Regions from separate parts of the Blautia pseudococcoides genome, predicted to be linked through region 1. Evidence: predicted binding sites of a transcription regulator. Region 1 holds the regulator's gene; each other region holds the start of a gene.
The links. The regulator NrdR, encoded in region 1, represses ribonucleotide reductase genes. The targets are predictions, from matches to a motif close to CACAANATNTTGTG.
Positions count from the first base shown of each region.

Region 2: the regulator NrdR is predicted to act here: its motif matches at 1,242-1,255, upstream of A4V09_RS14130 (adenosylcobalamin-dependent ribonucleoside-diphosphate reductase).
Region 3: the regulator NrdR is predicted to act here: its motif matches at 1,669-1,682, upstream of A4V09_RS13680 (ribonucleoside triphosphate reductase).
Region 4: the regulator NrdR is predicted to act here: its motif matches at 1,595-1,608, upstream of nrdD (anaerobic ribonucleoside-triphosphate reductase).

Region 1 is NZ_CP015405.2:614,030-617,200, reverse strand. Features, by position in the region: gene A4V09_RS02865 (ABC transporter substrate-binding protein) at 1-1,165, opposite strand, end outside; gene nrdR (transcriptional regulator NrdR) at 1,456-1,905, opposite strand; gene A4V09_RS02855 (radical SAM protein) at 2,110-2,838, shown strand; gene A4V09_RS02850 (queuosine precursor transporter) at 2,831-3,171, shown strand, end outside.
Region 2 is NZ_CP015405.2:2,958,752-2,961,922, forward strand. Features, by position in the region: gene A4V09_RS14130 (adenosylcobalamin-dependent ribonucleoside-diphosphate reductase) at 1-1,197, opposite strand, end outside; gene A4V09_RS14135 (vWA domain-containing protein) at 1,355-3,171, shown strand, end outside.
Region 3 is NZ_CP015405.2:2,860,347-2,863,517, reverse strand. Features, by position in the region: gene A4V09_RS13690 (family 78 glycoside hydrolase catalytic domain) at 1-9, shown strand, start outside; gene hflX (GTPase HflX) at 329-1,570, shown strand; gene A4V09_RS13680 (ribonucleoside triphosphate reductase) at 1,815-3,171, shown strand, end outside.
Region 4 is NZ_CP015405.2:5,084,491-5,087,661, reverse strand. Features, by position in the region: gene nrdD (anaerobic ribonucleoside-triphosphate reductase) at 1-1,575, opposite strand, end outside; gene A4V09_RS23855 (MATE family efflux transporter) at 1,758-3,104, opposite strand; gene dapF (diaminopimelate epimerase) at 3,113-3,171, opposite strand, start outside.

The sequences.
Region 1 (3,171 bases):
GCTCCACCAAAATCTGGGCCGTGTCCACATGCTGCTGGTAATTGGACGGTACGGTGATGGTCATGTCAAATCCATCCGGATATCCGGCTTCAGCCAGCAGTTCTTTTGCTTTCTTCACATCCTGAGGGTATTTGTCTGCAAGTTCAGGCATGTAGTATTTGTCAAAAGCCGGGAACATACTGCTGCCGATTATGGTTCCTTTTCCGTCTGCGATCATATCCAGGACATCCTGACGGTTCACTGCATAACAGAGAGCCTGGCGTACCTTTATATCATCAAAAGGGGCTTCCGCATTGTTCAGATATAGTGCCTGTACCAGATTCATGCCGCCTTCATAGATGGTAAAATCCTCACCTTTGAGCTGGGCAGACTGGTTGGAGTCAATACGTGCCACCATATCCAGGGAGCCGCCTTTTAGTCCGGTCACAATGGCATTGCTGTCACTTACCACTTTAAAGGTAACTTCATCCAGATATGCCTGATGCTCACGATCCCAGTAGTCTGCGAATTTTTTGATCTTAATATTCTCCTGAGGAGAACGGGACTCATACATAAACGGGCCTGTCCCCACCGGGTTGGCTGCCAGGTCCTGCACATCTTTTGGGATGACTGCCACAATAAGATATGCCAAAAATTCTGTGTCAGCTTCTTTTAAATGGATGACAATGGTTTTGTCATCGGGAGTTTCAACGTTTTCCACATTAGAAAAAGCCGCTATCAACGGTTCTGTTCCTTCCGTGATACCGGCGCATCGCTCGATCGAATATTTCACATCGTCTACGGTAACGTCCGCTCCATTGTGGAATTTTACGCCTTCACGCAGTGTAAAGGTGTAAGTCCTGCCATCCTCTGAAATGGTGTGCGACTGGGCTACTGCATCAATGTAATTGCCTTTTTCATCCGGCTTTACTAAGCCTTCATAAATATTGAATAGGACTTCTTTGGTTCCTGCCGCTACCGATTTGTGTGGGTCAAGACTATCCTCTATATCCTGAGGAATTCCTACTACAATGGAACCTCCCATGGTTGGTTCCGCTTTTGTTTCTGTGGAACTTTCGTTGTTTTTGGACTCTTTACCGCTTTCCTTTTTGTCTTGGCAGCCGCCGAGTACAGTAGTCAGGGTAAGTGCAAAGAGAAGTGTTAAAATGAATCTTACTCTTTTCATGGTTTCTCCTTTAAACATTAGAAGTTCCCTCATTATTTAATTGTCATGGTTATTGTATCGAAATGATGGGGGGATTGCAAGTATTATTTAGGATACATGGGAAGGTTTACGAGATTTGGAGGGAATGAGGGGGCCGGCCCGGCCCCCTCATTCCCTCCAAATCCGGTAGGTTTTGGCTGTAAAAGGGTGCAGCGGGTTGGCTTCGGAAGGTTTGATGGGAGGACTTAGTTAAATAGGGTGATGCAGATATTTGTTTTGCGCAATTTATAATGGACGCACTTTGTTTAAAATTAATTCAGGATTTTTTTTAGTTCGTCCATGAAGGTGTTTACGTCTTTAAATTCGCGGTAGACGGAGGCGAAGCGGACGTAGGTTACGGCGTCTAAGTCTTTTAGTTTGTCCATGACGATTTCACCGATCTCGGTGCTGGGGATTTCACGGTCTTCTTTGTTGAAGATTTCGGTTTCGATCTCGTCGATGATCTTCTCAATCTGTTCCACCGAGATTGGACGCTTGTAGCAGGCGCGCATGATGCCGTCCTGGATTTTGGTGCGGTCGTATTGCTCCCGGCTCTGGTCTTTTTTGATGACCACCAGAGGGATTGTCTCTATTTTCTCGTAGGTGGTGAAGCGCTTGCCGCACTCGTCACATTGTCTCCTTCTTCGGATGGAATTATTATCTGGAACCGGTCTGGAATCTATGACACGGGTGTTGTCTTGATTGCAAAATGGACATTTCATTTAAAAGTCCTCCTTGATATGTTATGTAAAGTTATCTATGGCTTAGTATAGTACAGATAGACGTCTTACGTCAATGATTTTCCCTTGTATTTTTGCAGGTTTTCTGCTAAAATGTGCCTCATGGAAACCCCTTGTTTTTAAATGGTTTCCAAAAAGACAGTTCGTAACCATCCTGTCTATAATTAAAACTAAGGAGAGAAAAAAATGAGTATTCAGGAACCAAGTAACCGTTATAGTGTAATACGGGAAAAGAATCCCCGGGAGATTTTGCTCCTTCGGGGAAGCGGCTGTAAATGGCGCCGCTGTACATTCTGTGATTATCATCTGGATTTTTCCAGGGATGAGGAAGCTAATTTTCATTTGAATCAGGCGGAGCTTGCTAAGGTCACAGGCTGTTTTCACAGACTGGAAGTGATCAACTCAGGTAGTTTCTGTGACCTGGATGAGAAGACTTTACGACTGATACGTGAGGTCTGTGCGGAAAAAAGGATACGGGAGCTGCATTTTGAATGTCACTGGATGCATAAGGATGCGATCCAGGCAGCACGTGATTTTTTCGCAGAGAAAGGTATCTGTCTGAAGATCAAGATGGGAGTGGAGACTTTTGATGAGGAATTTCGTGAAAAGGTTCTCCAAAAGGGAATTGCTGCCGCTTCTCCCCGGGAAATTGCCAAATACGCAGATGAGGTATGTCTGTTGTTCGGCCTTACAGGTCAGACGTTTACTTCTATGAAAAGTGATATAGAGACAGGGCTTTCTTTATTTGAGAGGATCTGCATCAATGTTATGGTGGAGAATTCCACTAAAATGAAGCCGGACAGGGATGTGATACGGATATTTGCCCAAAATCTTTATCCTGTCTATATAGAGAATGAGCGGGTTGATATCCTGATGGAAAACACCGAATTTGGGGTAGGTGACAAATATGAGTAATGAAATTTTGTTAATCGTATCCCTGGTGCTGATCTATAGTTTTGTATTGCTGGCATATTACTTTTTTGATGTATCCGGCCTGTATGGATGGACTGTTTTCTGTACCATCACTGCCAACATTGAAGTATTGCTTATGGTGAGGGCTTTTGGCATGGAGCAGACCCTGGGAAATATACTGTTTGCCTCGTCTTTTCTTGTGACCGATATTATCAGTGAGATCGGCGGAAAGAAACAGGCACAGAAAGCCGTCAACCTGGGGATCTGTACTTCCTGCTGTTTTATACTGGTTTCCCAGATGTGGCTTTTGTATACGCCTTCAGCTAACGACTGGGC
Region 2 (3,171 bases), 2.3 Mb from region 1:
CATGATCTCGTCCACACAGCAGGCCGGAAAAGCGCCCTTGTCCCTGGCAAGCTTCGCGGAGGCAGCAATGGCTGCATCTGCCATGGCAAATCCAATCTTGTCGCACATCTCCACAGCTTCGGCCTCCCCATAGGTAATCCCCAGCTTAATAAGCGCATCTGCAAGCCCCATGATACCGAGCCCAATCTGGCGCCATTTTTCCACGCTTTTTCTCTGCTCGTCCAAAGGATGCAGGGGCAGACCTTCTTCCAGAACCTCATTCAGCGCATTTACAGATGCCTGGACACAATTCTTAAAGCTGTCAAAATCAAAGAAGGCGGTGTCCGTAAACGCATTCTCAACAAATTCTGCCAGATTCACACTTCCCAGCAGACAGCTTCCCCCTGCCGGGAGCGGTTCCTCGGCGCATGGATTTACACCGGCATAGACAAAATCCTCCGTATTACTTAACAGATTCCAGCCTGTAATGCGGTCCCAGAACAGCGCACCCGGCTCTGCATAATCCCAGTTCGTCTCCGCAATCCTTCTGAACAGCTCCCTGGCATTGACAGTCTTCTCGATCACTTCCCCTGTCACTTCCCTGGTGTACCGCAGAAGATAATCCTTATTTTCCTTTACCGCTTCCATAAAATCCTCATGGATACGGATGGAGATATTTGCCTTTGTCACTTTGTCCAGGTCTGTCTTCAGATCAATGAACTCCTGCACATCCGGATGGGAACAGTCAATGGAGATCATCAGCGCCCCGCGCCTTCCATTCTGCCCGATCAGAGAAGTAACTAAAGAATACAGCTCCATAAAAGACACAGACCCGCTGGTCTCCTTGGCCGCATTGTTGATTTTTGCTCCCCTGGGACTTAATTTTGATATGTCAATGCCGCATCCGCCGCCATAACTATAGGTGCGCGCCAGTTTTTTTGCACAGTCAAAAATACTTTCTATTTCATCCTCAGGGGGCGCAATCACATAACAGTTGGAGTATGTCACCTTTCTGTTCTGTTTTTGAAGACCTCTGTTTGAGAGAATCCTTCCGCCAAACAGGAATTTTTTCTGTCTGATATACGCTCCAATCTCTTCATTTCCCCCGCTGATCCTTGTAAGCCAAGCCTCGAAATCCTCGTTTTCACAGCAGTATTTCTTTGTCCAGATATCCATTCCGAGCTGGTTCTCCTCACCCAGCCACTCTTCTATTGTCATAACATCGCTCCTTATCCAGATTTAGTCAACGATTTTTATATTACCACAATATATAGGGCAAATCAAGGTTCGAACCATAAGTTTTACACGGTTGTCTTTAAATTTAGGTACATAACTCCTTTTGCTCTAATATACTAAATTGATTGGAGGTATTGCTATGTCTGAAAACAAAATTCCCTGTCCCTTCCAGGGTCCGGGACAACAAAACCCTGAATTTATAGGCGGATATGACATGATCCGACCTACCGATAATCCCCAGGAATCCGATTACTGGATCTCTTCCGGAGAAACTGTCGTATACGATGCAGGTGAGAATATGGGTTCCGGCGGAAATCTGCACTTTTCTGACCGGCTTCGCATCTCAAAAGGTGCCGTGGGCGGCTGTACCAGCACGGTCACCCTTGATATAGAAGGAAACCCGCTGATGTATTCTTACTATCCGCCCCACTCCCTGGATATTATATTTGTGCTGGACGTGACAGCCAGCATGATGTCAGGGGGGAGCCGGAAAATGGCACTTGCCAAAAGAGCGCTGATACAGACCATAGAAATGCTCTGGCAAAAAAACAGGGAAACGGTTATCACTATCATCCCCTTCGCCCGGGATGCCTACATTCCCCAACCGGAGGGCGGCCTTTCCTACAATTATCTGGGCACCTTGTTCACCTGGAGGCGGTCCACTACCGGCGGCAACATGATAGGACAGATTCTTGGCTACCGGAACGGCAGCTATGTGTCTGCCACAGATATCCCGGCTTACATGCAGAATTCCGAACCGATCGCTGCCAGTGCGGAACTGAGCCTTTATAATTATTACAATTATTATAAGATCCGGTATTCTGATATTTATAACGCTGACGGCAGCCCAAAACCTGACACCGTTCTGGAGGATTATCTGGCCTCCGTATATGCGCAGAACCCTCAGGCTTATACCGGGAATTTTATAGAAGCCGTGGCAGACAATAGAGAACTGACTCCGGCCCAGCTCCCCTACAGCATGCATGACAATGGGTACCAAAACAATACGATCCTGGATAACCTGATCTGGGCAATCCCATACGGCGAGGATACCAACACGGAAGCAGGGCTCAGGGAGGCCTACAGCTTTTTTAAGACACCAGGATTTGCCCGGTCGGAGGATATTCTGAGAAGGGCTGTGATCCTCATAACGGACGGCCAGGCCAACCGTTCCATAAACCCTGCATATTCCCAGATCTACGCACAGCCTGACAGCGTGGACAGCGACTTTTTCCCGGACATTCCCGGCAGCCCATGGAGATACTTTATGTATCTGCAGCAGACATTGCCGAATCTGATCTCTGAGATTGGAAACCGTTCAGCCACTTATGATGAATTGATACTTGCCCTTCAGCGCGCCTGGCAGATATCAGAAAAACTTAAGGACCCAAAGGACGGCAATGCATCCGTATTCGTACTGGGTATAGAAATAGGCGCACAGTCCCCCGGTCCGTATACAAGGGAGAACGTTCTGGATATCATGCGCACCATTGCCACCACAGGCTCCTATCTGCATGAGGCAGCGGAGAACGGTTCCGAGAATCCCATCATTGAGGAGCTGGAACGTCTTGTAAAAAATCTTCTGGTTCTGACCGGAAGTCTTCGGGTCACGATCACAGATACCATCAATACCGCTCTTTTTGACTATGTACCCGGTACGCTCCGCATCAGCGGCACACAGGACGGCATAAAGCTGAAATCCAAAAGTGCCCCTGACATTACAGACCCCTCCGACCCGGATTACACTGTCTATGAAAAGCCGGCGCTTCTGCCGGATGTCAGTGATGGCAATGTGGCAGGCGGTGTCATCACTGTTGACCTGGGGGCAGTGCCCTTCCCCATTGCCTCCTCTGACAGCCAGGCGAAAGTACGCTTAATGTATGAGATAAAAGGCAAAGGCTCCGCGTACGGAACCCATCTGCATACAGACAATGACAGGGAAACCTATGCTTCCTA
Region 3 (3,171 bases), 2.2 Mb from region 1:
TTATTTTGAATATTGTATACCCTCCTTTATTCGTAAAAGTATTTCCCTTATCCCGCGGGTTCTTATTATTTTAACAGAAGGCCCAACTATTTACCAATGTGTTGAGCAGTATCCCTTTAGAGAAAAAAACTATCTGCAAATGTTTTTGTGAAAAATGTCCCCTTGTCAGCATATAGAAAAAGCGTTATGATGGTAAGACAGTTTTATTTATGAAAATCCGTTCTGCGTTATTTGAAAGTTACCATATACAGCCGGTATCTCTGCACGTGGCAGTTAGGCCCCCAGGCGGCAGAGCAGAAGTAACACAGGCGGATCATAGGAGATATATATGGAGTTATACGATTTGAACGAAATAGAGGAGCGCGTTATCCTGGTAGGAGTTCAGGAGGGTGACGGCGACGATACCGTGGAATCCGTGGAAGAGCTTGCAGAGCTTGCTAAGACAGCGGGCGCACTTGTGGTGGGCACGGTCATCCAGAAAAGAGAACGGATCCATCCCGGTACCTATGTGGGAAAAGGCAAGATGGAGGAGCTGAAAATGCTGCTCACAGCCCTGGATGCCACAGGGATCATCTGCGATGATGAACTGTCACCGGTGCAGATGAACAACCTGCAGCAGGAGCTGGACTGTAAGGTGATGGACAGGACACTTTTGATACTTGATATTTTTGCGGACCATGCGTCCACAAGCGAAGGAAAGATCCAGGTGGAGCTGGCACAGCTCCGTTACCGGGCAGTCCGTCTTGTGGGACTGCGTAATTCCCTGTCCCGCTTGGGCGGCGGTATTGGGACCAGAGGCCCTGGTGAGAAGAAGCTGGAGATGGACAGGCGTTTGATCAAAGAGAGAATTTCCCAGTTAAAACGGGAGCTTGAGCAGGTGAAGCGTCACAGAGAGCTTTTAAGAGAGGGCAGAAAAAGAGACCGCGTCATGACAGCAGCCATTGTGGGATACACCAATGCAGGAAAATCCACGCTCTTGAATACACTGACAGATGCGGGCGTTCTTTCAGAGGATAAGTTGTTTGCCACTCTGGATCCAACTACCAGAATGCTGGAGTTATCCAAAGGGACCAAAATTTACCTCACAGACACCGTAGGGTTTATCCGGAAACTGCCTCATCATCTGATCGAGGCGTTTAAAAGCACCCTGGAGGAAGCAAAGTATGCGGACATTATTTTACATGTGGTAGACGCGTCCAATCCCCAGATGGAAGATCAGATGCGAGTGGTATATGACACCCTGCAGGAATTGGAAGTGACCAATAAAAAAATAGTTACTCTTTTTAATAAACAGGACAAACTGGCAGAGGAACAGATACTCCATGATCTTAATGCCAACCATGTACTGCGTATTTCAGCTAAGACAGGGGATGGCCTGGACCGTCTGAGAGAAGTGCTGGAAAAAATTGTGACAGAAGACCAGATTTATCTGGAGCGTGTAATTCCTTATAAAGATGCAGGGATTCTGCAGCAGATCCGTAAGTACGGACATCTTATGGAGGAGGAGTACACAGAGGGTGGAATCGCAGTAAAAGCAAGGGTTCCGAAGGACATTTTAGGACGCCTGTAGACCATGGTTCCGACGGATATTTATGTGCATTTACGCAAACGTTGAATTAATAATTGGATTAATAAACTACCATATATTGGAAATATTAAAAGAATGTTTACAATATATGGTAGTTTTTATGGTTGACGAAAAGTATAACCTTTGCTACAATAGACCTACAGCGTTTATACAGAGGCTATACTCTGTGAATGCGAGGCGGGACGGAAAAACGGTCCTGCTTCTTTACATATAAGGAGGAAGAGGAATGTTTCAGGTAGTAAAACGTGATGGGGAAATCGCAGAATTCCGGCTGGATAAAATTGCGGAAGCAGTTAAGAAAGCATTTGATGCAACGGAGAATGAATACAGCAGTGACATGCTGGATTTACTGGCACTCCGTGTGACATCAGATTTCCAGAAGAAAATCGTAAAGGGGAAAGTTTCTGTTGAGGATATTCAGGACAGTGTGGAAAATGTACTGATCCAGGCTGGTTACTCTGATGTGGCAAAATCCTATATCCTGTACAGAAAGCAGAGAGAAAAAATCCGCAATATGAAGTCCACGATCCTGGACTACAAAGAGATCGTGAACAGCTATGTGAAGGTGGAGGACTGGAGAGTAAAAGAAAATTCCACTGTAACATACTCCGTAGGAGGACTGATTTTAAGCAACTCCGGTGCGGTAACTGCCAATTACTGGCTGTCTGAGATTTACGATACGGAGATCGCGGAGGCGCACAGGAACGCGGATATCCATATCCATGATCTGTCCATGCTGACAGGATACTGTGCCGGCTGGTCCTTAAAACAGCTGATCAAAGAAGGGCTGGGCGGTATCGAAGGCAAGATCACCTCCTCCCCGGCGAAGCATCTGAGCGTGCTCTGCAACCAGATGGTGAACTTTCTGGGAATCATGCAGAATGAATGGGCAGGGGCACAGGCTTTCTCCTCCTTCGACACATACCTGGCGCCTTTTGTCAAGGCTGACAATTTGAGCTATCCAGAGGTGAAAAAGTGTGTGGAATCCTTTATTTACGGCGTCAATACCCCGAGCCGCTGGGGAACGCAGGCACCATTCTCCAATATTACCCTGGACTGGACTGTTCCGGGCGATCTGGCGGAGCTTCCGGCTATTGTAGGCGGCAAAGAGATGACGTTTAAGTACAAAGACTGCAAAGAAGAGATGGATATGGTGAACAAGGCCTTCATTGAGACCATGATTGAGGGAGATGCCAACGGGCGCGGTTTCCAGTACCCGATTCCTACTTATTCCATTACCAGGGATTTTGACTGGTCTGATACGGAGAACAATAAGCTTTTATTTGAGATGACTTCAAAATACGGAACCCCTTATTTTTCAAATTATATCAACAGTGACATGGAGCCCAGTGATGTGCGCAGTATGTGCTGCCGCCTGCGTCTTGACTTAAGAGAACTGCGAAAGAAAACTGGGGGATTCTTTGGCTCCGGGGAGAGCACCGGGTCTGTGGGTGTTGTGACCATCAACATGCCCAGGATCGCATACCTGGCAGAGGATGAGGTGGATTTTTTCCGCCGCCTGGACCATATGATGGATCTTTCAGCCCGTTCTCTGAAAATCAAGAGAGATGTCATCACAAAAC
Region 4 (3,171 bases), 660 kb from region 1:
GTCCTCCCGGATGGACTTTCCGTTGTACAGCTCCTGCAGCTCGTTGAGGGCAGTGATGCCAAAGGAGGCTGTCATAGGTCTCAGAAGGGGTTTTATCTTGTCAGAGGGCTTTAGACTGCCTCCGTAAAATCCGCCCTCACAGTATGCCAGCGGATTGGTGGATGCCTTCATCTCCCCCAGATAGTCATAAGTTCTGATATGAAGCTGGCGGATCATTTCCAGGTAGAAGTCAAGCACCTCATAAAAATCACGGTTCTCCGCTCTGGCCTTTGCCAGGATCATGGGCAGATGCAGGCTGACAGCCCCCACATTGAACCTTCCCACAAACACGGGCACATCCCGGTCATCCGCAGGTGTCATACCGCCCCGCTCATACCAGGGGCTTAAAAAGGCGCGGCATCCCATGGGGCTGATCACCTTTTTATACTTTTTGTACATACTGGAAATATAGCCTTTCCCGCTCATGGACAGCCAGTCCGGATACATGGTTTTGGCTGAGCACGCAATACCGGCCTCGAACACATCCTCACTGGTGCCGCCCTCCCCGTGGATCTCCTCATCATATAAAAAGACAATCTTCGGAAACAGCACCGGTTTCCTGTGGCCTGCTTTTCCCTGTCCCTCTTTATGTACATTGAGAAGGGAAATACTGCACATCTTTTCAAACCGCTTGGTTCCCAGTCCCAGCGTCACTGTCACAAATGGGTAATCTCCTCTGGAGGAACCCACGGTATTGAGCTTGTACTCAATACCCTGCCATCCCTGATCAAAATCCCGCTGTACCTTGTCATATGCGTACGTTTCCGCTTTCTCCAGCGCGTGTTCCCACTCCGGGTCCACATATTTTAAAAATTCTTCTCTGTATTTTGTGTAGCTTTTCTCTGCATAAGGGGCAAGTATCTTATCCACCTCGGGCACAGTAAAACCGCCGTACTGCTGGGCAGCTGTACTCAGAATAATATCTCCCATAACATCAAAAGCGGTGTCCAGTGTCTTCGGTTCGTTGTACCACACATTCCCCATCTCAAATCCGCCCCTCAGCACATTTGCCACGTCAAAAAGACAGCAGTTCATGGTATCCAGCCTTGCGGACTGGTCATGAATGTAAATATAGCCGTCCTTACATGCCTGCAGCTCATTGCGGTTCATGAAGAATTTCCGGTACAATTCCTTGTTCAGTTCATTAAAGATCAGGCTCCTCTTGGTCGCAACCAAAGCACTGTCCGTATTGGCATTGCTCTTGTCACCGATATAACGGATAGACTGGCTTTTGGTATACACCTCGTCCATCATGTGGATAAAATCATGCTTATAATTTCTGTAATCCCGGTAGCTCTTGGCAACTGCAGGATTCACTTGCTCCAGTGCTCCCTCCACGATATTGTGCATCCCCTGGATGGTGATTTGGTCCTTTCCCAGGGACTCTGCCTTATCTGTGGCGTATCTGCACAGAAAGTCAATCTCCTGCTCTGTAAAGCTGTACATAATTCTTTCCGCGGATTTATTGACTGCTCTGACTATTTTCTGTACGTCAAATTCTTCTTTTGTTCCGTCTTTCTTAATTACATAAATCATTGCCTTCTCCTCATTGCAGCACTACATCTTGTGTCACTTATTATTTTATTGTTTTGTTATTACCAGATTTTGTATCACAAAGTATATCATGTTTCTCTTTGAAATGGAAGTGGGAATATTGCACAAATTCTTGACGAATTTAATCCAATATCCCCACCAAAGCCCTGTGGCCTCTGCATTTTCTACCGCGTAATATTATTAAGCCATTTATAACTTTTATACCGTTTCCAGGAAAACGGCACTTTTATCACCTCATCGCTGCACAATATTATGTAAACCCATGGCATGGGCACATGTATCACAAAGGCTGCCACAGCCGCAGCAAAAATAGAGCAGAGCCACATGATCCCCACATCCAAAAACAGCCCGAACATGGTATCTCCCCCGGCTCTGAACACGCCCACCACTAAAGTAGAGTTAAAGGACTGCCCCACCACATAGTAGGACATGATCACCATCATGACCTGAAGATAGGATTTTGCCAGAGGCGTCAGTTTCAGCATATTGCACACAAAGGGCGAGATGATCAGGATCAGGATACCTCCCGCTGCCCCAAACAAGAGGGACAACTTGGCAAACCGGTTTCCATAGTCCCTGGCAAGCTCCTCTTTCTTCTCTCCGATCGCCTTGCCTATCATGATGGCCGTTGCGTTGGAGATACCAAAGGCAATGACCATGGACAACTGTCTGCACACCTGTGCCACGGAATGCGCCGCCACAGAGGCGCTGCCCAGATGCCCCACAATGGAGGAGATTGCAGCCATACCCGCGCCCCAGGCAAATTCGTTGAGAAGCACCGGAAACGCATACACGAAAAAATCCTTTTCCAGCCATTTATATCTCTTAAACATGTCTTTGATGCGTATGAGGACCACATCATTTTTCTTCCGCGCATAATATACCACAATGATAACCTCCACAGCCCTGGCGCAGAGCGTGCCGATAGCCGCACCTGCTGCCCCAAGAGCCGGCGCCCCAAAAAGGCCGAAGATAAATATTGCATTCAGTATAATATTCACAGACAGGGATGTGGCGTACACCACCGTGGCGATGACCACACGCTCAATACTTCTGATTATGTTCAGATATACATTGGTAAACGCTGCAAGTATGTATGAAAATGCCACGATCCGCAGATAACTCACGCCCTCCGCAATGATCGCCTCATCTGAGGTAAAGATCCGCATCAGCAGGTCCGGCACACACACAGCCAGCGCCGTAAATACTGCAGCAGACAAAATGGCGATCCGAAAAGACATGCCCATAACCTTCTCAATGGTTCTGGTATCATGTTTTCCCCAATACTGGGCAGTCAGCACACAAGCCCCTGAGGTAAGCCCGAAGAAGATCAGGGACAATATAAAATACACCTGGTTAGCCAGGGAAACGCCGGAAAGGGCAGTCTCTCCCACTCTTCCCAGCATGATAACGTCCGTGGATGTAACCCCCACGTTGATCAGGTTTTGAAGTGCCATAGGCATGACAAGGCTCAGCACATTTCTGTAGAACCGCTTGTCCTCTGTTGTCATGCTAAATCTCATAGTTCAATCGTACCGTCAAAAACCACTTCCGCCGGACCTGTCATGTAAATGGTAT